Linked DNA regions of Roseisolibacter agri. The protein of the gene in region 1 interacts with the protein of each later gene in a pairwise test. Links are inferred from orthologs where the notes say so. Each region holds a gene or a part of one and is shown in the gene's direction. Other genes may lie near its edges.

Evidence for each region.
Region 2: the proteins of priA (region 1) and rosag_RS20210 interact in binary tests that used the Escherichia coli proteins (3 or more experiments, as listed by UniProt). The link is inferred for Roseisolibacter agri from one-to-one orthologs.

What each region holds. Positions count from the first base shown.
Region 1 is NZ_BRXS01000004.1:288,671-300,602, forward strand. Bases 1-2,983 are described here. They hold priA (replication restart helicase PriA), read left to right. Parts: upstream 1-328; coding sequence 329-2,638; downstream 2,639-2,983. Other genes in these bases: rosag_RS13465 (dipeptide epimerase), read left to right, coding at 1-295; rosag_RS13475 (ornithine cyclodeaminase family domain), read left to right, coding at 2,748-2,983. Also shown: more of rosag_RS13475, read left to right, coding at 2,984-3,932; rosag_RS13480 (hypothetical protein), read left to right, coding at 3,929-4,684; rosag_RS13485 (Fur family transcriptional regulator), read left to right, coding at 4,681-5,112; rosag_RS13490 (DUF4249 domain-containing protein), read right to left, coding at 5,368-6,600; rosag_RS13495 (TonB-dependent receptor), read right to left, coding at 6,603-9,050; rosag_RS13500 (cytochrome c biogenesis CcdA family protein), read left to right, coding at 9,139-9,861; rosag_RS13505 (response regulator), read right to left, coding at 10,300-10,689; rosag_RS13510 (sensor histidine kinase), read right to left, coding at 10,714-11,619; rosag_RS13515 (ABC transporter ATP-binding protein), read right to left, coding at 11,714-11,932.
Region 2 is NZ_BRXS01000006.1:404,967-416,645, reverse strand. What follows is about bases 3,241-5,970. They hold rosag_RS20210 (single-stranded DNA-binding protein), read left to right. Parts: upstream 3,241-4,199; coding sequence 4,200-4,742; downstream 4,743-5,970. Other genes in these bases: rosag_RS20205 (TorF family putative porin), read right to left, coding at 4,840-5,664; rimI (ribosomal protein S18-alanine N-acetyltransferase), read left to right, coding at 3,567-4,109; tsaB (tRNA (adenosine(37)-N6)-threonylcarbamoyltransferase complex dimerization subunit type 1 TsaB), read left to right, coding at 3,241-3,561. Outside these bases: rosag_RS20235 (hypothetical protein), read left to right, coding at 1-162; excinuclease ABC subunit UvrB, read left to right, coding at 235-2,343; tRNA (adenosine(37)-N6)-threonylcarbamoyltransferase complex ATPase subunit type 1 TsaE, read left to right, coding at 2,345-2,821; more of tsaB, read left to right, coding at 2,827-3,240; rosag_RS20200 (methyl-accepting chemotaxis protein), read left to right, coding at 6,075-8,399; rosag_RS20195 (hypothetical protein), read right to left, coding at 8,475-9,365; rosag_RS20190 (NAD-dependent epimerase/dehydratase family protein), read left to right, coding at 9,564-10,550; rosag_RS20185 (MotA/TolQ/ExbB proton channel family protein), read left to right, coding at 10,565-11,365; rosag_RS20180 (ExbD/TolR family protein), read left to right, coding at 11,391-11,679. UniProt on the Escherichia coli protein: Plays an important role in DNA replication, recombination and repair. Binds to ssDNA and to an array of partner proteins to recruit them to their sites of action during DNA metabolism. Acts as a sliding platform that migrates on DNA via reptation.

The sequences.
Region 1 (11,932 bases):
GCGCCTGGCCGGCGTCGTGGACGGCGTGAACCTCAAGCTCGCGAAGTGCGGCGGGCTGCGCGAGGCGATGCGCCTGATCGCGACGGCGCGCTCGCACGGCCTGCTCGTGATGGCCGGCTGCATGATCGAGACGAGCCTCGGCATCACGGCGGCCGCGCACCTGGCGCCGCTGCTGGACTGCGCGGACCTCGACGGCGCCGCGCTGCTGTCGGACGACCCGTACGCCGGCGCGACGATCACCGGCGGCGCGATCCGGCTGCCGGACGGTCCGGGGCTCGGCGTGACGCGCCGGTAGCCGCCGAGGTTCGCGGGCCTGTTATCGTTCGGCGTGTCCGCTCCGCCGCTCCTCGACGACGCGCTCGCCGAAGTCGCGCTCGCGCTCCCGCTGTTCCGCACGTTCACGTACGCGGCGCCCGAGTCGTCGCGCCACGCGCTCGTGCCGGGCGCGCGCGTCGTCGTGCCGTTCCGCGGCACGACGGAGATCGGCGTGTACCTCGGGCCCGGCGACCCGGCGACGCTGCGCGGGAAGAACGGCAAGGCCGTCACGCCGAAGGCGATCCTCGACGTGCCGGACGCCGAGCCCGCGCTCGGGCCGTCGCTGCTGACGCTGTGCCGGTGGATCGCGGACTACTACGTCGTGCCGATGGGCGTCGCGCTGCGCTGCGCGCTGCCGGCGCTACTCACGGGCGCCGCGGCGCCCACGCCGTCGCAGCGCACGCACCGCGTGGCCACCATCGCGCGCCACATCGAGTCGCTCCTGCATCGTGACCGCATCTTCGCGCGCTCGCCGCAGCAGCGTGCGCTGTACGAGCTGCTGGAGGCCAACGGCGGCCGCGCGGCGGTGCACCAGCTGCTGGAGCAGCTGAAGTTCTCGCCGTCGGTGCTGAAGGGGCTCGTGGCGCGCGGGCTGGCCGTCGTCGACGACGAGGTGGTCGCGCGCGATCCGTTCGCGACGCGCGCGGTCGCGGCGCATCCATCGCACGTGCCGAGCGCCGCGCAGCGTGGCGCGGTGGACGCGATGGCGGCCGGCGGGGCGGGGGAGACGTTCCTCCTGCACGGCGTCACCGGCAGCGGCAAGACGCTCGTCTACATCGAGCTGCTGCGCCGCGTCGTGGAGCAGCGCGGGCGCAGCGCGATCGTGCTCGTGCCCGAGATCGCGCTCACGCCGCAGACGGTCGATCGCTTCCGCGCCGCGTTCGGCGACCAGATCGCGGTGCTGCACTCGGCCCTCTCGGACGGCGAGCGCTACGACGCGTGGCTCGCGCTGCGGCGCGGCGAGAAGCGCATCGCGGTCGGCGCGCGCTCGGCCGTCTTCGCGCCGCTCGAGGACCTCGGCGCGATCATCGTCGACGAGGAGCACGAGTCGAGCTACAAGCAGGGCGAGTCGCCCCGCTACCACGCGCGCGAGGTGGCGATCGTGCGCGCGCGCGCGGCCGGCGCGGTCGTGGTGCTCGGCAGCGCGACGCCGAGCCTGGAGAGCTGGGCGAACGCCCAGGCGGGGAAGTTCCGGCTGCTCACGCTGCCCGCGCGCGTGGGCGGCGCGCAGCTGCCGTCAGTGGAGGTGGTGGACCTGCGCGTGGGGCGCGCCGCCGCGTGGAAGGCGTCGCAGGAGGGCCCGAAGTCGCCCGTCGATCAGGTGCTCAGCGCGCCGCTGCAGCGCGCGCTCGAGGAGACGCTGGCGAAGGGGGAGCAGAGCATCCTGCTGCTCAACCGGCGCGGGTACTCCGCGTTCATCCAGTGCGGCGACTGCGGCGACGTCTCCGTCTGCCCGAACTGCTCGATCTCGCTGACGTACCACCGCGCGCCCGAGCGGCTGGTGTGCCACTACTGCCAGCACCAGGAGTCGCCGCGGGACCGGTGCGCACGCTGCAGCGGCGAGACGCTGAAGCAGCGCGGGCTCGGCACGCAGCAGGTGGAGCGCATCCTCGCGGAGCGCTATCCGTTGGCGCGCATCGCGCGCATGGACGTCGACACGACGGGCGCCAAGTGGGCGCACGCCGAGATCCTCGACCGCGTGGGCAACGGCGAGGTGGACGTGCTGCTCGGCACGCAGATGATCGCGAAGGGGCTCGACTTCCCGAACGTCACGCTGGTGGGCGTGATCGACGCGGACACGGGGATCAACCTCCCCGACTTCCGCGCGTCGGAGCGCTGCTTCCAGCTCCTCAGCCAGGTGGCCGGGCGCGCCGGGCGCGGGCCGAAGGGTGGGCGCGTGCTGATCCAGACGCGCGTGCCCACGCACCACGCGGTGCGCTGCGCGCTGTCGCACGACTACCACGGCTTCGTGCGCGAGGAGGTCGAGGGGCGCGAGTCGCCGCCGTATCCGCCGATGGTGCGGCTGGCGAACGTGATCGTCAGCGGCACGCGCGAGGACACCACGGCCGCGGTGGCGCAGCACGCGGCCGCGTGGGTGCGCGCGCTCATGACGCGCCGCGGCACGGCCGGCGTGACGCTCATCGGGCCGGCACCGTGCCCGGTGGAGCGCGTGAAGCAGCGCTGGCGCTGGCACTTCCTGCTGAAGGCCGAGCAGCCGGGCGAGCTGACGCGCGTGGCGCGCTACTTCGTGGAGCGGTTCGAGGTGCCGAAGCGCGACGGGCTGCGGGTGGCGGTCGACCGCGACCCGGTGGCGCTGCTCTGATCTCCGCTGGTCCCGTCTTCGGCGTCTGTTCAGGCGTGAGAGACGCCCGGGGCTCCGAGTCCGGCCGCCGCGCCTGTACGCGGCCCCGCGCTCCGGCGAGATTCGTCGCGTGCACACCTTCCACCACCCGGACTTCACCGCGGCGCGCTTCGCCGACGTGCCCGACGCGCGCTTCGTGCCCGCGCCGGCCGACGGCGTCCTGCCCGACGGCTTCTTCACGACCACCAACCTGCCGACCTACGTCCGCGTCGCCGGCCAGTGGCGCCTGCCGGCCGAGCCGCGGATGGACGCGGCGCTGGTGCTCGACCCCGCGGGCGACCTGTGGGCCCGCGAGGGGCGGCGCGTCCGCGCCGGCGATCGGGTGGCCGTGGGGCGGGCCGAGGACGGGTCGGAGGGGATCTTCGTGCACGCGGCCGTGTTCGCGGGCGACGTGGACGGCGACGACGAGTTCCAGTTCATGACCAGCGAGGTCTCGCGCGAGAAGCCGATCGACTACGGCCAGATGGCGCGGCTGCTGGTGGACGAGCGCGAGCGCGGCGGCTACGTCGTGTGGGTCGCCGGGCCGGCGATGGTGCACTCGCGCGCGCGCGCCGACATGACCTGGTTCGTGCGCCACGGCTTCGTGAGCGCGTTCCTCGCGGGGAACGCGGTCGCGGTCCACGACATCGAGGCGTCGATCTACGGCACCACGCTCGGCATGACGGAGCGCGGGCAGGCGAGCGCCGGCGGGCACGGGCTGCACATGCGCGCGATCAACAGGGTGCGCGCGGCGGGCTCGATCGCCGCGGCGGTGCGCGAGGGCACGGTGACCGACGGCATCATGCACGCGATCGTGGAGCAGGGCGTGCCGTTCGTGCTGTGCGGCTCGATCCGCGACGACGGGCCGCTGCCCGAGGTGCTGACCGACGCCGTCGCGGCGCAGGACGCGATGCGCGCGCACACCACGCGGGCGACGATGGCGGTGCTGGTGGCCACCGCGCTGCACGCGATCGCGACCGGCAACATGCTGCCGGCGTTCGTCATGGAGGACCGCGCGACGGGGCGTCCCACGTCGCGGCCCCGCGGCACGTCGCCGGCCGACTGGCCGGCGCTGCACGAGCTGCCCACCATCTGCGTCGATTCGTCGGAGTTCGTCGTGAGCAAGCTGAAGGACCGAGGCACGCACCAGGCGTTCGGCGTGGTGACCAACGCGCAGGACTTCCTGCACATCCTGCGGCTGTACGTCGAGCGCGAGCTGGACGCGCGCGTCGCGACGACGGCCACGCGCACCGCGGCGGAGGCCGCGCGCGCATGAGCGCCGCCACCGGAGGGAGCGGCGGCGATCAGCGCCCGACGTTCGGCGTCGCGCGACTGGCCGAGGAGACGCGCGAGCGCTTCGTGCGCGAGGTGACGGCGCGCGTGCCGCTGTCGCGGCTGGTGGAGCTGCACCTGTTCGCGCCGATGCGGCAGGGCGGGATGGAGAGCGGCGTGGCGGTGCTGGCGGCGACGCCGGACCTGCCGCCGGAGGCCGCGGTCGAGTCACCGATCGAAGCGCCTGCGGACACGCCCGTCGAGGCGCCGGTCGAGACGCAGGAACCGATCGTCGAGGAGACGGAGGCGCCGGTCGGCGATCCGGTGCCCGATGGCGACCCGACGGAGGAAGCCGCGGGTCCGCCGCCGGAGGCGGTCGTCGATGCGGAGGCCGAGTCGGAAGCCGGCGAGTCCGAGGCGGTCGAGCCGGTGGCCGAGCCCGCGTCGGTGGAGGAGATCCTCGAGGCCGTGCCCGAGCAGGCCACGCCGCCCGTCGCGTCGCCCGCCACGCGGCGGCGGCACACGGTGTTCACGGCGCGCTACCGACTGGTGCTCAAGGGCCCCGACCGCGGCAAGTGGGACGTCGAGGTGCGCGAGGAGGCCGACGCGCCGCTCATCACGGTGGAGGCGGTCGTGCGCGGCGTGCAGCAGCGCTCGGGCGACGCGTCCGATCCCGAGCGCCTCGACGCCGCGGGCGTCGCGCGCATGCTCGGCGTCCCGCTGCCCGTCCCGGGCGAGGCGGCGAACGAGCGGTGATCGACGCCTTCCGCCGCTACCTGCGCGAGCACGGCCTGCCCGTGACCGCGCCGCGCCTGGCGGTGGCGGACGTGGTGCTGGGGTCGGACCGGCACCTGTCGGTGGACGAGATCGAGCGCGCCCTGGCGGCGCGCGGCGCCGCGCCGGGCACCGCGACCGTGTACCGCACGCTCGACCTGCTGGTACGGAGTGGGCTGGCGGTGGAGCGCGACTTCGGCGAGGGCTTCCGGCGCTACGAGCCCGCGCGCGGCGAGCCGCAGCACGAGCACCTGCTGTGCACGACCTGCGGCACCGTGATCGAGTTCCGCGACGAGCGGCTGGAGCGCATGACGACGCTCATCGCCGAGGACCACCGCTTCGCGCGACAGCGGCACCGGCTGGTGATCTACGGCGTGTGCGAGCGGTGCCAGCGAGGAGAGCGCAACTGACTCCCACTGCGTGCTGCGTGCTGCGTGCACGACTTCGGCACGCGTCGTCGCGCCGCGGAGGCGGTGCCTGTGGGGGAGGATGCGGATGCTGCGGATCGGAACGGATCATTCGGATCGCTCCGTGAAGCGCGTGGGACGTCGCCGCCACGCGGAGAGATCCGGAGCATCCGAGTCATCCGGAGCATCCGCATCCTCACCAACCGGCAAAAGGGCCGGCGCGCCGACGCCTGCCGAGGCCGTTCACGCAGCACGCAGCTACGGCGTTGCGGTCTCCCGCTCCCGCACGAACACTCGCTTCCCATCGTCGCCGGCGATCAGCGCGCCGCGCATCTGCACCACCAGCGTGTCGCCGCGCACGTCGCCCTCGATGAGGCGGTTCGCGACGCGCGCGTCGCCCGCCTCCACCGCACGCAGCCGCAGGCGTGTGCCGTCGAGCGTCCCGAGCACGCCGTACTGCTCGTCCGTCGGCAGGCGATAGGCGCCCGTGACCTCGGCCAGCGTGCCGCTGCGCGTGTCGATCCAGAGGCGCAGCTGCTCGCGGCCCTGCGGGCCCGCCGCGAAGTAGCGTCCGTCGAACGGATCGCGCGGGTTCGCGCGCACCGTCACCGCGACCGACAGCGTCGGCACGTACGCGCCGAACACGCCGATGCCGCCGCTCAATCGATTGATCAACCCCGAGCCGGTGAACGGGCTGTTCCCGGACCGGTAGTAGTCGAAGAAGTTCGTGTCGACGGCGGCGATCGTCACCCACTGGGTGAAGCCCGCCTGGAAGACGCGCGGCAGCCGGTCGGCGAACAGGTTGCGCAGGTCGCCGGTGAGCTGCACGGCGGCCGAATCCGAGAAGAGGAAGAACGCGCCGTACGGCGTCTCCGCGCGCACCAGGTACGCGCGTGCACCCGGCACCTCGTCCCAGCGCAGCCGCAGCGTGTCCACGTCGCGCAGCATCGTCACCGCCTGTGCGCGCGGCTCGACGACGGTCGTCGCGACGCCGGGCACGCGCGTCTGGCCCGTGATCACGGCGCCCTCCGGCGTCTCGACGCGCAGCGCGACGCGCGCGCCCGGCACGATGCGCAGCCCGCGCCGCGGCTGCCCGAACACGCTCCCCGGCAGCGCGAGGTTGTCGAAGCGGTACACACCCGTGCCGCGCGCGGTGCTCGCGCCGCGCGGCACGACCTGCGTCTCGGTCGCGATCGCGGACGCGCCCTGCTCGTCGGTCACCACCACGCGCGCGCCGTTCACGGGCACGCCCCCGCCGGTGGCGATCGGGTCGTTCGCGTTCCCCAGCGAGTCGTCGCTCACCGACACGCGCCCCGAGAGCGTGCGCTCCACCAGCACGAGCTGCTCGGGCGACCCGGGGTTCAGCACCGCGTGCACGACGGTGCGCTCCGTGCCCGGCGCGATGGCCTGCTCGCCGAAGGTGCACGCCTGCAGCGACGACAGCAGCAACGCGCACGCCGCGAGCAACCGCGCGATGGCCCTGGGTCGCACGCTCAGAACTCCACCGCCAGCCCCACGCTGGGCAGCAGCGGGAACTGCGAGACGGCCTGGCGGGTGGGCGGCTGCGCCGTGTAGTCGAACGTGTACACGAAGGTGTTGCGGCGGTTGTAGGCGTTCACCAGCGACAGCGACGGCGTCCACGTCGTCGCGCCGCGCTGGAAGCTGCGCGACAGGCCGAGGTCGAGGCGGTGGAACACCGGGTAGCGGACGCCGTTCCGCAGGCCGCCGATCGCCTCGGGCTCGCGTGTGCGCGTGCCGGTGTCCCACGAGTTGCGCATCCCGTCGTAGACGCGCCGCACGAGCTGCCCCTCGATGTCGGTGAAGGGCGTGCCGGAGCCGAAGCCGAAGCGCGCGCTCGTCACCCACGCGCGTCCCGCGCGCCACGTGCCGACCACGTTCAGCGTGTGCCGGCGGTCCTGCGCGGGCCAGAACGATCCGCCGCGCAGGAACGAGACGCCCGTCGCGCCCGGCGACGCGCCCGACGGCTCGCGCGTGCTCACCGCGTAGCCGTACGCGACCCAGCCCGCGACGCGCGTGCCCTCCAGCCGGCGGAGCAGCACGTCCACGCCGTACGCGCGGCCGCGCAGGCGATTGAACTCGTCGCCGCGCACCGCGGGGTCGTCGCCGTCGTTCGGCTCGGGCACGTCGGTGAAGCCCTTGCCCCACGCCTCCACCCGCGCGAACGCGAGCGCCCCCATCCACCGCTCGGCGCCGAGGACGAGATGCGTGGCGCGGCTCGGACGCACGTAGCGGTCGCTGCCGACCCAGAAGTCGAAGATGCGCACCGGCGCGTCCTCGTTGCGCACCGCGTGCATCGCCTGCGTGTACTGGCCGCCGGCGAGCGTGAGCGCGAGGTCCGGCGTCGCGAACCAGCGCACCGACGCGCGCGGCGACAGCGCGCCCCAGCGCGCGCCGCCCACGCCCTCCAGCCGCGCGCCGACGCGCGCCAGCAGCCGCGGATGCACGCGCCACGTGTCGTCCACGTAGGCCGCGAGCACGGTCGGCTGCTGGCGCAGCGTGAACAGGTCGGACGGCGACGCGTTGCTCCCCGCATCGTACGCCACCGACACGCGCGCCGCCTCGTAGCCCACGCGCGGCGTGTGGCGGCCGCCCCACGCGCCGGTGGCCGAGAGCTGGCCCGCGACGCGTGCCTCGGTCACGTCGTTCACGAAGCGGACCGTCCCGTCGCCCAGGTCGAGCGTCGTCGAGAAGCGCGTCACCGACGCACGCTGCACGAGCTGCGCGCTGTCCGCGCCGCCCACCGTTCGCGCGAGCCGGGCCAGCGGCTGCCGCCACGCGAGCCCCGCCAGCGCGTTGCCCCACGTGAACGCGAAGTCGCCGCCGCCCGCGCGCGCCGAGTCGCCGAACTGCGCGAAGCTGCCATCGAGGACGTCGGCGCCCGCGTACGCGGTGAGCGCCAGCGTCCCGCTGCCGACGCGCTGCGCCACGTGCAGCTGCGCGTCCTGGAAGTGGTAGGGCAGGGTGCGCTCCGACAGCGCGCCCACCAGTGCGTCGAGGTAGGTGCGGCGCGCGGCGACGTTCCACGAGGTGCGCGCGTCGCCGTCCGGCGTGCGGCCGAACGCGCCGCCCACCGCGCCGCTGGTGGAGACGAGCGAGACCTGCGCGGCGCCGTGCACGCCGCGGCGCTCCTCGGCCTTCGGCCGCACGTCGAGGACGCTGGAGAGCCGCCCGCCGTGCTCCGCCGGGAAGCCACCGACCGACAGGTCGACGCTCGCCACCGCCTGGTCGACGAAGGTGCCGAACAGGCCGCCCAGGTGGAACGGGTTGTACACGGGGATCCCGTCGAGGAGCACGAGGTTCTGGTCGCTCTCGCCGCCGCGGACGTTGTAGCCCGCGCTGAAGTCGTTCCGCGCGACGACGCCCGCCATCAGCTGCGCGGTGCGCAGCACGTCCGGCTCGCCGATGCTCGGCAACGCGCGCAGCGCGCGCCCGGTGATGGTGACCTGGCCGACCTCCGGCACCTGCTCGAAGCGCGCGCGCTCGCCCACGCGCTCGCGGGCCTGCACCGCGGCCAGCTCCTGCACGGCCGGCTCGAGCGTCAGGCGCACCGTGACGGTGTCGCCCGCGCGCACGGTCACCACGCGCGAGACGGGGCGGTGCCCCAGCGCGCGCGCGCGGACGACCACCGGACCCTCGGGGATCGCGTCGGCGAGGAAGGCGCCCGCGTCGTCGGTCGCCGCGCGCCGCAGCTCACGGCCTCCGGGATCGCCCGCCCGCTCGACGGTCACGGCGGCGCGTGGGAGCGGCTCGCCGGCGCGGGCGGACACCACGACGCCGCGGACGGCGCCCGTGGCGGCGGGCGGGACTACGGCGGGCGCGCCCGGACGCGCGTCGCGCGGCGGCTGCGCGCCGGCGCCGCCGGCGCCGACGAGGGCCAGCAGCGCCGAGAGGGGTCGAACGACCGATGAAGGGAACCGCACGGGGGAAACATACTACCCGGTGTGGCGGCACACCCGACGGTGACGGCCGGGGCGCCCGGTCATACTTTCAGGGTCTCCCACCGTCTCCATGGAAACCTCCGTCGGCTTCATCGTCGCGTTCACCGCGGGGCTGCTCAGCTTCCTGTCGCCCTGCGTGCTGCCGCTCATCCCCAGCTACGTCACGTTCATCACGGGGCTGAGCCTCGACGACGCGACGCGCGCGCGGCGCGCGGCGCTCGTGCACTCGCTGCTGTTCGTGCTGGGCTTCTCGCTGATCTTCATCGCCCTCGGCGCCGGCGCGACCGCGCTGGGCCGGCTGCTGATCGCGTATCGTGGCGCGATCACGAAGATCGGCGGGGTGCTGATCGTCGTCTTCGGCCTCTACCTGCTGGGCGTGTTCAACGTCGCGCTGTTCGCGCGCGAGCGCCGCGTGCACCTCGCCGACAAGCCGGCCGGCTACCTCGGCACGGTGCTGGTGGGGATCGCCTTCGGGGCGGGGTGGACGCCGTGCATCGGGCCGATCCTGGGCGCGATCTTCACGTACAACATGAGCAACCCGGACCTGGTGCGCGGCACCGGCCTGCTCGCGTCGTACTCGCTCGGCCTCGCGGTGCCGTTCGTCGCGTCGGCGCTGGCGCTGCAGCACTTCCTCGACTTCTTCGCGCGCATCCGCAGCAAGCTGCTGGTGCTGTCGCGCGTGTCGGGCGCGCTGCTGATCGTGGTCGGCGTGCTGATGGTCACCAACCAGTTCACGCGCCTCGCGACGCGGCTGCAGGCGCTGACGCCGGACGCCATCTACAATCGCATCTGAGCGGCGGCTGCGGACTGCGGGCCGCGGATCTGAACGACGAACCGCAAGACAGGATGACGGGATGACCAGGAGGCTCCATGCCGGCGCACGGAACCACGCGCCACACGGAGCCTCCTGGTCATCCCGTCATCCTGTCCAATCCCGTTCAGGGTCCCACGCACCCGAGCCCTTCGGCTTTTGGGAGGGATGCGGATGCTTCCGATCAAGACGGATGCTGCGGATCGCTCCTCGTGACGCATGGAGCCTCGCACCGGTGAGGAGCGATCCGGAGCATCCGCCGCATCCGGCGCATCCGTATCCTCCCCAATAGGCAAGGGGTTCCGGCGCGAACGGGAAGGCCGCGCGGCGCGCGGCACGCGTGCACGCAGCCGCCTCACTTTCCGATCGCGTGGACGGCGCGAGCGCCGCCGCTATTCCTCCGGCCTCGCTCGCTACGCGCTACGCCGACGCGTCCGGGGCGTCGGGCGCGGTCCACTCGCGCAGCCCGCGCAGCAGCGTCATCGCCGGCACCGGCTTGCCGAGCACCGCCCGGCAGCCCGCCTCCAGGCAGCGCGCGGTCGTCAGCGCGTCGTCGTGGCCGGTGAGCGCGACCGTCGCGCGAGGCGCGATGCCTTCCGCGGCCAGCGTGCGCAGCACCTGCAGCCCGTCCCCGTCGGGCAGCGTGAGGTCCAGCAGGATCACGTCCGGACGCTCCGCGCGCGCGGTCTCCACCGCCTCGCGCACGCTGCCCGCCGTCGCCACGCGGTGCCCCGTCTCGACGAGCAGGATGCCGAGCGCCTCGGTGACGAGCGGGCTGTCGTCCACCAGCAGCACGAGCGGCGCGGTCATCGCGACGTCGGCAGCGCGGGCCGGTCACGCATCCGCGTCGGGCGCGCGCGTCTCGAGCGGGATCGTGAAGTAGAAGCGGCTGCCCTGCGAGAGCGCGCTCTCGACCCAGATCCGGCCGCCGTGCAGCTCCACGAGCTTGCGCGCGATCGCGAGGCCGAGGCCCGTGCCGTGGTGCTGCCGCGACGTGGACGCGTCGACCTGCGCGAACTCGCGGAAGATCAGCTCGTGGTGCTCGGGCGCGATGCCGATGCCCGTGTCGCCCACCTCGACCAGCAGCTCGCGCGTCGCGCGGGCGCCTTCGCGCTCGCGCGCGGCGATCCACACGCGTCCGCCCTCCGGCGTGAAGTGGATCGCGTTGCCCAGCAGGTTCCCGAGGACGTGCGACAGCTTCTCGCGGTCGGCGCGCAGCAGCGGCAGCGTGCCGACCACCTCGGACGTCAGCGCGACCTTCTTCTTCGCGGCGAGCGGCTGGTTGAGCGCGATGAGCTGCTCCACCACCGCCGACAGCGCGAAGTCGCTCGGCGACAGCGCGAGCTGGTCGGCCGCGCCGCGCGCGTAGGTGAGGATCTCGCCCACCATCTGCAGCAGCTGGTGGCCCCCCTTGATGATGCCGAGGATGCTCGTGCGCTGGCGCTCCGACAGGTCGCCGAGGATCCCGTCGCGCATGATCTCGGCGTGCGTGATGATCGCCGTCAGCGGCGTGCGCAGGTCGTGCGAGATGTTCGCCAGGAACTGCGTCTTCAGCCGGTCCCGCGCCTGCAGCTCGGCGATCAGTCGCGCGGCCTCGCCCGTCTGGGCCTCGAGGAGCGCCAGCCGCGCCTCCAGCATCTCGGGAAGGCGGCTCTCGGGGGCCTCGGGCGCGGGCGTCGGCCCGTCCGAAGGCCCGGGAGCCATGGTCGGCGCGCCCGGGGCAGGGGACAGCTGGGTCATGGGGCCAAACCTACCGTTTGTCGGAGGCCCCTGCCACCGGCCGCGGCCCCGATCACGACCTCCGGGTGCGGAATTCTGAGGCGCTGGTGACGCCTCAGCTCGGGCTCGCCGGGTCGCCCACCAGGGCGTCCGCGTCCGAGAGCTCGCTGGCCCGCTGCTCCACGTCCTCCTCCAGCCGCTGCCGCCGGACGATGGCGGCGTAGCGCCCGCCGAGCGCGACCAGCTCGTCGTGGCGGCCCTGCTCGACGACCTGCCCCTCCTCCAGCACGAGGATCCACGACGCGTCGCGCACGGCGCTGATGCGGTGCGAGGC
Region 2 (11,679 bases), on another replicon or contig:
GGGGCGGTGTTCGTGCGCCGCGCGGCGCGGCACATGCCTCCCCTGCCACCGGCCGGGGCGCAGCCGGCGGCCGGCCAGCCGACCGCGCCGCCCGCCCGCCAGCCCGCCGCACCGTCGGCGGGAGGCGGCGGCGCCCGGCCCGAGTACCCGCGTCTCCAGTAGCGCCAGCGCCCGCGGGCGGGGCCCGCGCAGGTCCACCGAACGGAAACCGGCAGGGGAGGTTAGATTGCTCGCATGACCGACCGCGCCGAGTTCCACGTGCAGGCCCCGTTCGCCCCCGCGGGGGACCAGCCCCGCGCCATCAAGGAGCTGACCGCCGGCCTCGCCCGCGGCGACCGCTTCCAGACGCTCCTGGGCGTCACGGGCTCGGGCAAGACGATGACGATGGCCCACGTCATCGCGAACCACGGGCGCCCGACGCTCGTGCTGTCGCACAACAAGACGCTGGCGGCGCAGCTGTACGGGGAGCTCAAGAGCTTCTTCCCGACGAACGCGGTCGAGTACTTCATCTCGTACTACGACTACTACCAGCCCGAGGCGTACGTCCCGTCGAGCGACACGTACATCGAGAAGGACGCGTCGATCAACGAGGACATCGACCGGCTGCGGCTGCGCGCCACGTCGTCGCTGATGGAGCGCGAGGACGTCATCATCGTCTCCACGGTGAGCGCGATCTACGGCCTCGGCGATCCGGTCGAGTACAAGGCGCGCATGGTCGAGCTGCAGCGCGGCCAGAAGGTCGCGCGCGACGAGATCCTGCGGCAGCTGGTGGCCATCCAGTACAGCCGCAACGACGTCGCGTTCGAGCGCGGCACCTTCCGCGTGCGCGGCGACACCGTCGAGATCCTGCCGGCCTACGAGGAGCAGGGCGTGCGCGTGGAGCTGTGGGGCGACGAGATCGAGCGCATCTCCAAGATCAACGCGCTCACCGGCGAGACGATCGCGACGCTCGAGAAGTCGGCCATCTACCCCGCCAAGCACTTCATCACCAACCGCCCCAGCCTGGAGCGCGCGGTGAAGGCGATCCGCGCGGAGCTCGAGGAGCGCCTCGCGGTGATGCGCAACGAGGGGAAGCTGCTGGAGGCGCAGCGGCTGGAGCAGCGCACGAACTTCGACATCGAGATGATGCTCGAGATCGGGACGTGTGCGGGCATCGAGAACTACTCGCGCCACCTCTCGGGCCGCGAGGGCGGCGAGCGCCCGGCGTGCCTCTTCGACTACTTCCCCGAGGACTTCCTCGTGGTGGTGGACGAGAGCCACGTCACGCTGCCGCAGATCCGCGGCATGTACAACGGCGACCGCGCGCGCAAGCTGACGCTCGTCGACTACGGCTTCCGGCTGCCGAGCGCGCTCGACAACCGCCCGCTGATCTTCGACGAGTTCCTGGCGCTGACGCCGCGCATGGTCGCCGTGTCGGCGACGCCGGGTGAGCTGGAGCTCGAGCTGTCCGAGGGCGTCGTCGTCGAGCAGGTGATCCGCCCGACGGGGCTCATCGACCCCGAGATCGAGATCCGCCCGGTGAAGGGCCAGGTCGACGACCTGCTGAACGAGATCCGCATCCGCGAGCGGCGCGGCGAGCGCGTGCTGGTCACGACGCTCACCAAGCGCATGTCCGAGGACCTCACCGACTACCTGCAGCAGGTCGGCGTGCGCGTGAAGTACATGCACTCCGACATCGACGCGATTGAGCGCGTCGAGATCGTGCGCGGGCTGCGGCTGGGCGAGTTCGACGTGCTGGTGGGCATCAACCTGCTGCGCGAGGGGCTCGACATGCCCGAGGTGTCGCTGGTGGCCATCCTCGACGCGGACCAGGAGGGCTTCCTGCGCAGCGACCGCTCGCTGATCCAGACCGTGGGCCGCGCCGCCCGCAACGTGAACGGCCGCGCGATCTTCTACGCGGACCGCGTCACCGGCTCGATGCAGCGCTGCCTCGACGAGACGGCGCGGCGCCGCGAGACGCAGATGCGGCACAACGAGGAGCACGGCATCACGCCCTTCACCGTGGCGAAGAGCATCGAGCACGTGCGCTTCGTGACGCGCGTGGCCGACGCCCGCGAGGAGCGCGAGGAGGAGCAGGACGAGAAGGGCCGCGGCCGCGGCGGCAAGAAGAAGGCGGCCGCGAAGGTGGCGGAGCGCGCGCCGGGCTACGACACGAAGGATCCGGCCACCCTCATCGCGGAGCTGGAGGCGGAGATGAAGGAGGCCGCGAAGGCGCTCGACTTCGAGCAGGCGGCGCGCCTGCGCGACCAGCTGTTCGAGGTGAAGGCGCGCATGGGCGGCGCGTCGGCGGCGGCCGGCGGCAGCCGCGGCGGCGGGCTGGCCTCGCTGCGCGCGGAGCGCTGACGTGGACGCCGGGTTCACGTCGCCGAGCGGGCATCACGGCCCGCGCGTGCCGCCGCTGGCGGGGCGCAGCCGGCTCGCGCTGACGCGCGACGAGCTGGACGCGTGGGGCGTGCGCTTCGGGCGCGCGGCCCACGCGCCGATGGTCGTCACGCTCGCGGGCGACCTCGGGGCGGGGAAGACCACGCTCGTGCAGGCGATCTGCCGCGGCTACGGCGTGACGGGTGAGGTCACGAGCCCGACGTACGCGCTGGTGCACGAGTACGCGTCGCCGCGCGGGCCCGTCTACCACCTCGATCTCTATCGTCTGGAAGACGTGCGCGACCTCGAGAACATCGGGTGGGACGACGTGATGGGCGCGCACGCGCTGGTGCTGGTGGAGTGGCCGGAGCGCGCGGGCGACCGCCTGCCCGGACACGTCCCGCTCGACCTCGAGCACCTGCCGGGCGACGCGTCGCGGCGCCTGCTGCTCGCCGGGTGACGCGCATGTCCCGGTCGAATCGCCCGGACGACGCGATCCTCGCGCTCGACGCGAGCACCGCCGCCGCGAGCGTCGCGGTGCTGCGCGCCGGCGTGGTGGTGGCCGAGCGGACGGCGGCCATGCGTGGCGCCGACGAGGAGCGGCTGATGCCCGCGGTCGCGGCCGCGCTGGACGACGCGGGCGTGCCGGCCGGCGCGTTGGCCGCGATCGTGTGCGGCGGCGGCCCGGGGAGCTTCACCAGCCTGCGCATCGCGGGCGCCATCGCCAAGGGGCTGGCGACGGTGTGGGACTGCGCGCTGGTGGCCGCGCCGTCGCTCGCGCTCGCGGCCGCGTCGACCGCGCCCCACGACGGCCGCTGGCTCGTGACGCTCGACGCGATGCGCGGCGAGCGGTACGCGGCGCTCGTGACGCTGGAGGCGTCGGGGCACGCGCCGCGCGTCGTCGGCTACGACTTCCTCGGTGTGCACGGGGGCGACGCGGTCGACGGACTCGTCGCGACGCATCATGCGCGTGGGGTGCTCGACGCGAACGCGGCGACCGCCACGGCGCGCGGCGTCGCGGGCTTCGCGCTCGCGCTCGACGAGCGCCGCGTGGGCGACGCGGCGGCGCTCGCCCTCGCGCCGGTGGATCTCGCCCTCTGGGAGCCGGACTACGGCCGCAAGGCGGAGGCGCAGGTGAAGTGGGAGGCGCAGCACGGGCGCGCGCTGCCGGCGGACGCCGTGGGCGCGCTGCTGCCGTGAGCGCGATGCGCGACCTCGCCGCGCGCGACGCGTCGGCGCCGACGGTCCGCCTGCGGCGCGCGACCCTGGCCGACGTGGACGCGATCGCCGCGATCGAGCGGCTCGCGTTCAGCGATCCGTGGTCGCGCGACTCGTTCGCGACGCTGGCGCGGAACGGGGACGTCTTCTTCCTCGTCGCGGATGCGGGCAGCGCGCCCGGCGCGAGCGCGCCCGTGGGCTACCTGGTCGCATGGTACGTGCTGGACGAGGGCGAGGTGGCGAACATCGCGGTCGCGCCGTCGGCGCGCGGCACGGGCGTCGGCGCGCGCCTCCTGGACGCCGCGCTGGCCGAGGGACGCCGGCGCGGCGTCGGGCACATGTTCCTGGAGGTGCGCGAGTCGAACGCGGTCGCGCGGCGGCTCTACGCGTCGCGCGGCTTCATCGAGCTCGGGCGGCGGAAGCGATACTACCGCGAGCCCGTGGAGGACGCGCTGGTGCTGCGCTGCGAGCTGGCGGCGCCGCGCGGGCAGGACACGGCCGGGGGCGTCGAACGGACCCGGCGTGCGTAGATTGGATGCGGGCCTGGCGACGAGACGCCGGTACCGTGCGCTGTACGAGGTGCTGTACGAGGTCGGACCTTACTCAACCGGGAGGATATCGTGAGCAGAAGCTTGAACAAGGTGACGTTGATCGGAAACCTCGGCAGCGATCCTGAGGTGCGTGCCACGCCCGGCGGGAACCGCGTGGCCCAGTTCTCCCTTGCCACCAGCCGCACCTGGAACGACCAGAGCGGCACGAAGCAGGAGAAGACGGAGTGGCACCGCTGCGTCGTCTGGAACACGAAGGGCTCGCAGCTGGCCGACATCGTCGAGCGCTACGTGAAGAAGGGCGACAAGATCTACGTCGAGGGGCGCATCGAGTACCGCCAGTGGCAGGACAAGGACGGCCAGACGCGCTACTCCACCGAGATCAACGTGCGTGAGCTGATCCTCCTCGGCGGGCGCCGTGAAGGGGGGGACATGGACGGCGGCGAGAGCTACTCGGCGCCGCGCCGCCAGGCCGCGCCCGCGCCGCAGCGTGCCGCCACGGGCAACGCGCGTCCGGCCGCCGCGGGCGCCGGCGCCGGAGGCGCAGCGGGGAACGACGACTTCGAGGACTTCCCGGGCGCGCTCGAGGACGAGGACGACGACCTGCCGTTCTGAGTCCACACGTCGTCCGCATGCGAAGCGGGGCACACCGGATTCCGGTGTGCCCCGCTTCGCATCGTGCCGGTAGTGCCGCAGGCCGTGCCTCAGGCGCCTACCGGTGTAGCGTACGCGCCCACCCGAGCGCGATGCCCGCCGTCAGCTTGCTCCGGTGCTGCTCGCCGGGCGCGGTGAGCCGCGTCGCCGCGTCGCGCACGAGCATCGCGTGCACCGACGGCGTGATCGTCGTCGCGCCCGTCGTCCACGTCGCCGCCGCCGACAGGTCGACGTGCGTCAGGCCGCGCGCCGCGAAGTACGCCGTCTGCGTGCCGGCCGCGTCCGGGCCCTGGCCGAGGTTCACGCCGACGACGCTGCCGAGCGCGATCGAGAGACGCTCGCCGGCGGGCACGACGTGGCGGAGCGCGCCCTCGACGTAGGTGCCGCGCACCTGGCCGACGTCGTGATACGCGGCGAGCGACGGCGCGAGCGCGCCGCCGAAGGCGAGCTTCGCATAGAGCTCCGCCGTGTTGTACGCGGCCGCGATCCCGTTGGCGTGCGGATAGACGTAGCCCGCGACGCCGAGCGTCGCCGAGGCGATGCCGACGGGGCGCGCGTACTCGGTCCACAGCGACGTCGCCGTCACGAGCGTGCCCGACTCCGCGCCCAGCACGCTGATGTCGCGCGCGCCATCGTACGCACGCGGCTCCACGTTGAGCGCGGCGCCCGCGACGACCGTCCCGCGGCCGGCGGTCAACGTGACGTACGCGTCGGGCTGGATGACGGGACGATTGGTGAACGTCACGCCGCGCCAGACGTAGGCGCTGGCGACGGCGACGTCGGCGTTCAGCACCGACTGCGCGTGGGACACGGCGGGCAACACGCCCGCGAGGATGCCGAGGGCGAACGGCGCGCGCAGGAACACGGTCGGACGAGGACGCACGGATCGGGAGGGCGATGGGAACGGAAGCGGAAGGGCGCATCTCGCACGCCGCCATCTGCAGAGGCTCGGACGCCGCACACGCGCGCTTGACCACTCCTCGCCTCGCGTTTTCGTCACGATTCGCGTCGCGCGCGTGATGACAGCAGGCTCACGAAGGCGTCATGCGAATGTCATCGTCGGGATGCGGTGCGGACCTCAAGACGCATCAGGCGCGGGACGAGAATCGAGTCTGACGGCGGCGCGCGTGCCACACAGCGGTGCGCGCGCCACATCGCGCGGCGCGCAGCAGCGCCACGCACCGGTACCACGCTTCTCCACCGATCATGTCCTGGATCTCGAGCCGCGGCGCGCGCGCCGCGGCCACGTCCCGCCGGAGCCTCTCCGCGCGACTCCTCGTCCCGATCTGCGGCGTGACCGCAGCCGCCCTGGTGACGCTCGTCGCCACCGTCGCCACGCGCACCGCCGCGCAGAGCGAGCGGCAGGCGACGGCCAACGTGCAGGCGATCGCGGAGCAGTACGCGGAGAAGCTCGGCAAGGAGCTCGGCACGGCGATGACGACCGCGCGCATCCTCGGGCAGTCGCTCGAGGCGTCGCGGGCCGCTGGCGCGGCGAGCCGTGCGACCGCCGACTCGACGATCCATCGCATGCTCGCGAGCAACCCGTCGATCCTCGGCCTGTGGACGGGCTGGGAGCCGAACGCGTTCGACGGGCGCGACTCGTCGTTCGCGGGCACGCCGACGAGCGACGCGACGGGGCGTTACGTCCCGTACTTCAACCGCGGGTCGGGCGGCATCGTGCGCGAGGCGCTCGTCGACTACGACAAGGCGGGCGCGGGCGACTACTACCAGGTGCCGAAGAACACCGGGAAGGAGGCGGTCGTCGAGCCGTACGTGTACGCGGTCGCCGGGACGCCGACGCTGATCACGAGCCTCGCGGTTCCCGTCAAGGTGGACGGGCGCATCGCGGGCGTCGCCGGCGTCGACATCGCGCTCGCCGAGGTGCAGCGCACGGTGGCCGCGATCCATCCGTTCGAACAGGGGCGCGCCGCGCTCGTCTCGGGGGGCGGCAAGCTGCTCGCGCACCGCGACACCGCGCTGCTCGGCAAGGACGTGACGTCGGCGTTCTCCGACAGCGCGACGCTCGCGGCGGCGCGCGACGGCCGCCTGCACGTGGGCACCGCGACCGATCCCTCGGGCGAGCCGATCGTGCAGGTGGCGGTGCCCATCAGCGTGGCGCCGGACGCCGCGCCGTGGTCGCTCGTGCTCACGGTCCCGCGCGCTGCCATCCTGCGCGAGGCGACCGCGCTGCGCGACCTCATCATCCTGCTCGGCGGCGCCACGCTGCTGCTGCTCGCCGGCGTCGTGACGTACCTCGTGCGCAAGGTGACGCGCCCGCTCGTGGCGCTGGCGGCGACGGCCGAGCGCGTGCGCACCGAGGCGATCGCGGGCCTCGGCGCGACGGGCGCGGCGATGGCGCGCGGCGACCTCTCGCAGCCTGCGGTCGTAGACATCGCGGCGCTGTCGGTCGACTCGGAGGACGAGGTGGGCGTGCTGACGCGGGCGATCAACGGCATCGTCGCGCAGACGGCCGAGACGACGACGGCGTTCGCGGCCGCGGCGGCGGCGGTGCGCGGCGTGGCCGACGAGACGCGCGCGCTGATCGAGGCCGCGCAGCGCGGCGACCTCGCGCGCCGTGGCGACGAGGCGCGCTTCGAGGGCGCGTATCGGGAGCTGGTCGGTGGCGTCAACGCGCTGCTGGCGGCCGTCGTGACGCCCATCGGCGAGGCGAGCGCGGTGCTGGAGCGCGTCGCGCGGCGCGACGTCGCGGCGCGCATGACGGGACGCTACGACGGCGACTTCGCGAGCATCCAGCGCGCGCTCAACACGGCCACGGAGAACCTCGACGCGGCGCTCTCCGAAGTGCGCACGTCCGCCGAGCAGGTGGCGGCGGCGGGCGGGCAGATCGCGTCGGGCAGCCAGGCGCTCGCGTCCGGCGCGTCGGAGCAGGCGGCCAGCCTGGAGGAGGTCGCGGCGAGCCTGCAGGAGGTGGCGGCGATGGCGCGCACGAGCGCCGACAACGCGGTGCAGGCGCGCGCGATGGCGGCGCAGGCGCGCGAGAGCGCGCAGACGGGCGTCGCGCGCATGGAGCGGCTCACCGGCGCGATGGACGAGATCAAGCACGCCAGCGGCGAGACCGCGAAGATCATCCGCACGATCGAGGAGATCGCGTTCCAGACCAACCTGCTCGCGCTCAACGCCGCGGTCGAAGCCGCGCGCGCCGGCGACGTGGGCCGCGGCTTCGCGGTCGTCGCGGAGGAGGTCCGTGCGCTGGCCCTGCGCAGCGCCGAGGCGGCGAAGAGCACCGCGACGCTCATCGCGCAGGGCGTGCAGAGCGCGGAGCGCGGCGTGGCGCTGAACGCGGACGTGCTGGAGAGCCTGCAGGCGATCCACACGCAGATCGACGGCGTCTCGGCGATGGTCGGCGAGATCTCCGCCGCGAGCGAGCAGCAGGCCGACGGCGTCGAGCAGCTGAACCACGCCGTGGACCAGATGAACGGGGTGACGCAGCAGGTCGCGGCGAGCGCTGAGGAGTCGGCGAGCGGCGCGGAGGAGCTGGCGGGGCAGGCCGCGACGCTGCACTCGGTGGTGGCGCAGTTCCAGCTGACCGAGCAGGCTCGCGTCGCGCGTGGGCCCGCCCGCGCATCGCGCGGTCGCGGTATGGCCGCGGCGCGCTGAGCGACGCACGATCCCGCATGCAGCGAGGGCCGCGGCGCATGCGCCGCGGCCCTCGTGTCGTCCCCCCGCGTCGCGTCACGGCAGGTCGATGCCGCAGCTCCACTCGTAGACGCCGCTCAGGCGGATGTCGATCTGCGCCGTGCGCTGGTTGCGACGGAAGCGCGTGCGCTCGGGCTTCATAGCGGCCATCGGGCCGGTGAGCCAGCGGATCTCGCCCGTGGCCGCCTCGTACGCGTAGCGCCCCGTGCCGCCGTTGTCGAGGCGACGGTAGGTGCCGTCCGCGCGGAGCGTGAGCGAGCCCTTGGGATCGGAGACCATTCGCCGATAGGCGCCGGCGCCGCTCCAGTAGTCGTAGGTGCACGCGTAGCTGCCCAGCACGAGCGCACCGCCCCAGGCGGGAGTGGCCGGCGTTGCGGGGGCCGCGGGCGCGGGAGCCGGTGCGGCCGGTGCGGCGGGTGCCACCGGCGCGGCGGCGGGACGGACGGGCGGCGCCGCGGGTGCGGCAGCCGGCACCGGGGCGGCGGCGGGAGCGGTCGGCGTGGCGGGCGCGGGGCGGAACAGCGCCTCCATCCGCTCGCGCAGCTCGGGACGCTCGGCGAAGCGCGCGCCCAGCCGACGGCCGACCTCGGGGTCGAGCTTCAGCGCTCGCGTCACGACCGCCCGGGCGCTGTCGGCCCGCCCCTGTCCGGCGAGCGACGCGCCGAGGAGGAAGTGCGCGACCGCGCTGCGCGGCTCCAGGAGCGCCGCGCGCTCGAAGTAGCTCTGCGCCAGCGCCGGCTGGGAAGGCGAGGACTTGAAGAGGTAGCCGCAGCCGTAGAAGACGAGGTTCGCGGCGGAGAGCATGGGCGGCGTCGGCCCGTCGGGGTCGCAGCCGCCGAGGTCCTGGGCACGTGCGGCCGCGGGGAGCGTGGCGACGGCGAGCGCGACGAGGGCGGTGCGGAGGGCGGGGCGTGGAGCTGTGGGCACGTCCGGGTGGGGTGAAGGGCAGGTCACGCGGGTCCGCTGGGGAAACGAGGCGGGCGCGGCGTGCGTCACGGATGGGACGTCGGCCGTCGGCGCGCGGTGCCGGCGCCCGCCCGTGGCCGGTTAGATTCCGCCGCCGCAACGCCGGCCGGGCCCTCGCGGGCCCCGTCCGGCGGCCTCCCTCACCGTCATCCGCGCACCATGGCCAAGAAGGCGCTCGTCACCGGCGGAGCCGGGTTCATCGGCTCGCACGTCGCCGACCTGTTCGTCGCCGAAGGGTACGCCGTCACCGTCGTCGACAACCTGTCGAGCGGGCGGCGCGAGAACCTGAACCCCGCGGTGACGTTCGTGGAGGGCGACATCGGCGCCTCCGAGACGGCGGCGCTGGTGCGCACGGGCGGCTTCGACGTCGTGTGCCACCTCGCCGCGCAGATCGACGTGCGCAAGAGCGTCACCGATCCGCGCTTCGACGCGACGCAGAACGTCCTCGGCTCCCTCAACGTGCTGGAGGCGGCGCGGCAGGCGAAGGCGGAGGGCGGCCGCGCGCCGCGCGTCGTGTTCGCGAGCACCGGCGGCGCGCTGTACGGCGACTTCGTGCAGCCGCCCGCACGCGAGACGGATCCCAAGGATCCCGAGTCGCCGTACGGCATCGCGAAGCTGAGCGTCGAGTACTACATGGCGTACTACGCGCGCCAGCACGGCATGGAGTGCGTCGCGCTGCGCTTCGCCAACGTCTATGGCCCGCGACAGGACCCGCACGGCGAGGCCGGCGTGGTGGCGATCTTCTGCAACCGCATCCTCGACGGCCGCGCGATGACGACGTTCGGCACCGGCGAGCAGACGCGCGACTACGTGTTCGTGAAGGACGTCGCGCGCGCGAACTTCCTCGCCGCGACCACCGCGCTGCCCCCCGTCGGCCCGCTGGACGCGCGCGCGTTCAACGTCGGCACGGGCATCGAGACGAGCGTCAACCGCCTGGCCGAGCTGCTGCAGCAGGCGGCGAACAGCCACACGCCCGTCGAGCGCGCGCCCGCGCGCGCCGGTGAGCTGCAGCGCAGTGCGCTCGTGGTCGACAAGGCCCGCGAGCAGCTCGGGTGGACGCCGCAGGTCTCGCTCGCCGACGGCCTCGCCGAGACGTACCGCTTCTTCGCCGAGCGTCGCGTGCGTTCCGCGGGAGCGACGGCGTGAGGGTGAGGTCCGTGATGCGCACGATGACGACCACGTCGCTGCTGGCGCTCGCGAGCATGACGGCGAGTGCCGGCGCCGGCGCGCAGGAGACGCCGGCGCTCGGCGGCGGCAGCGCCGCGGCGTCGAGCGGCGTGCCGAGCAGCGCCTACGAGCTGGTGGTCGCCGGCTCCACCGAGACGAAGGTCGTGCTCGTGCTGCTGCTCGTGCTCTCGCTCGTGAGCTGGGGCATCATGCTCGCGAAGTTCCGCGAGTTCGGGCGCGTGGAGAAGGCGGGCCGCCAGTTCGTGCGCGAGTTCGAGCACGCGGGCTCGCTGACCGAGGCCGAGCGCGTCGCGGGCCGCGCGAGCGCGAGCCCGTTCGTCGACGTCTTCCGCCGCGCGATGCTCTTCCTCTCGGAGACCCGGCCCGCGCTGCCGGGCAGCTCGGATCGTGGCGCGCGCCTGAGCGCGTCGCAGGTGGAGGCGCTGCGCCTCGTGCTCGACGCCGAGAGCGACGGTGGCAGCGACCGCCTCGGCCGCTTCGTCTCCTGGCTCGCGACCATCGGCTCGGTGAGCCCGCTCATCGGGCTGCTCGGCACGGTGCTCGGCGTCATCTCGGCGTTCACGGGCATCGCGCAGAAGGGCTCGGGCAACATCGCCGCGGTCGCGCCGGGCGTGGCCGAGGCGCTGGTGGCGACGGCGGCCGCGCTGACGGTGGCCATTCCCGCGGTGTTCGGGTACAACGCCCTGGCGAACCGACTGAACCGCATCCAGGGAGAGCTGGACGGCTTCGGGTCCGAGCTGATCGCGCTGCTCGTGCGCGAGGACCGCATCTGAGCCGCGCCGACCGGGAGACCGCACCGTGAGCCGCCGTCGTCGCGAGCGCTTCGCGCTCAACGCCGAGATCAACGTCGTGTCGCTGATCGACGTGATGATGCTGCTGATGGTGATCTTCATGATCACCGCGCCGATGATGCAGGGGGGCGTCGACATCGCGCTTCCCACGGCGAAGGCGCGCCCGCTGGAGGCGAAGCGCAGCCTGTCGGTCTCCGTGACGCGCGACGGCCGCATCTTCGTCGACGAGACGCCGCTGTCGCTCGCGGAGTTCGAGGGGAGCTTCCGCACGCTGGCGGAGCAGAAGGGGAGCGCGG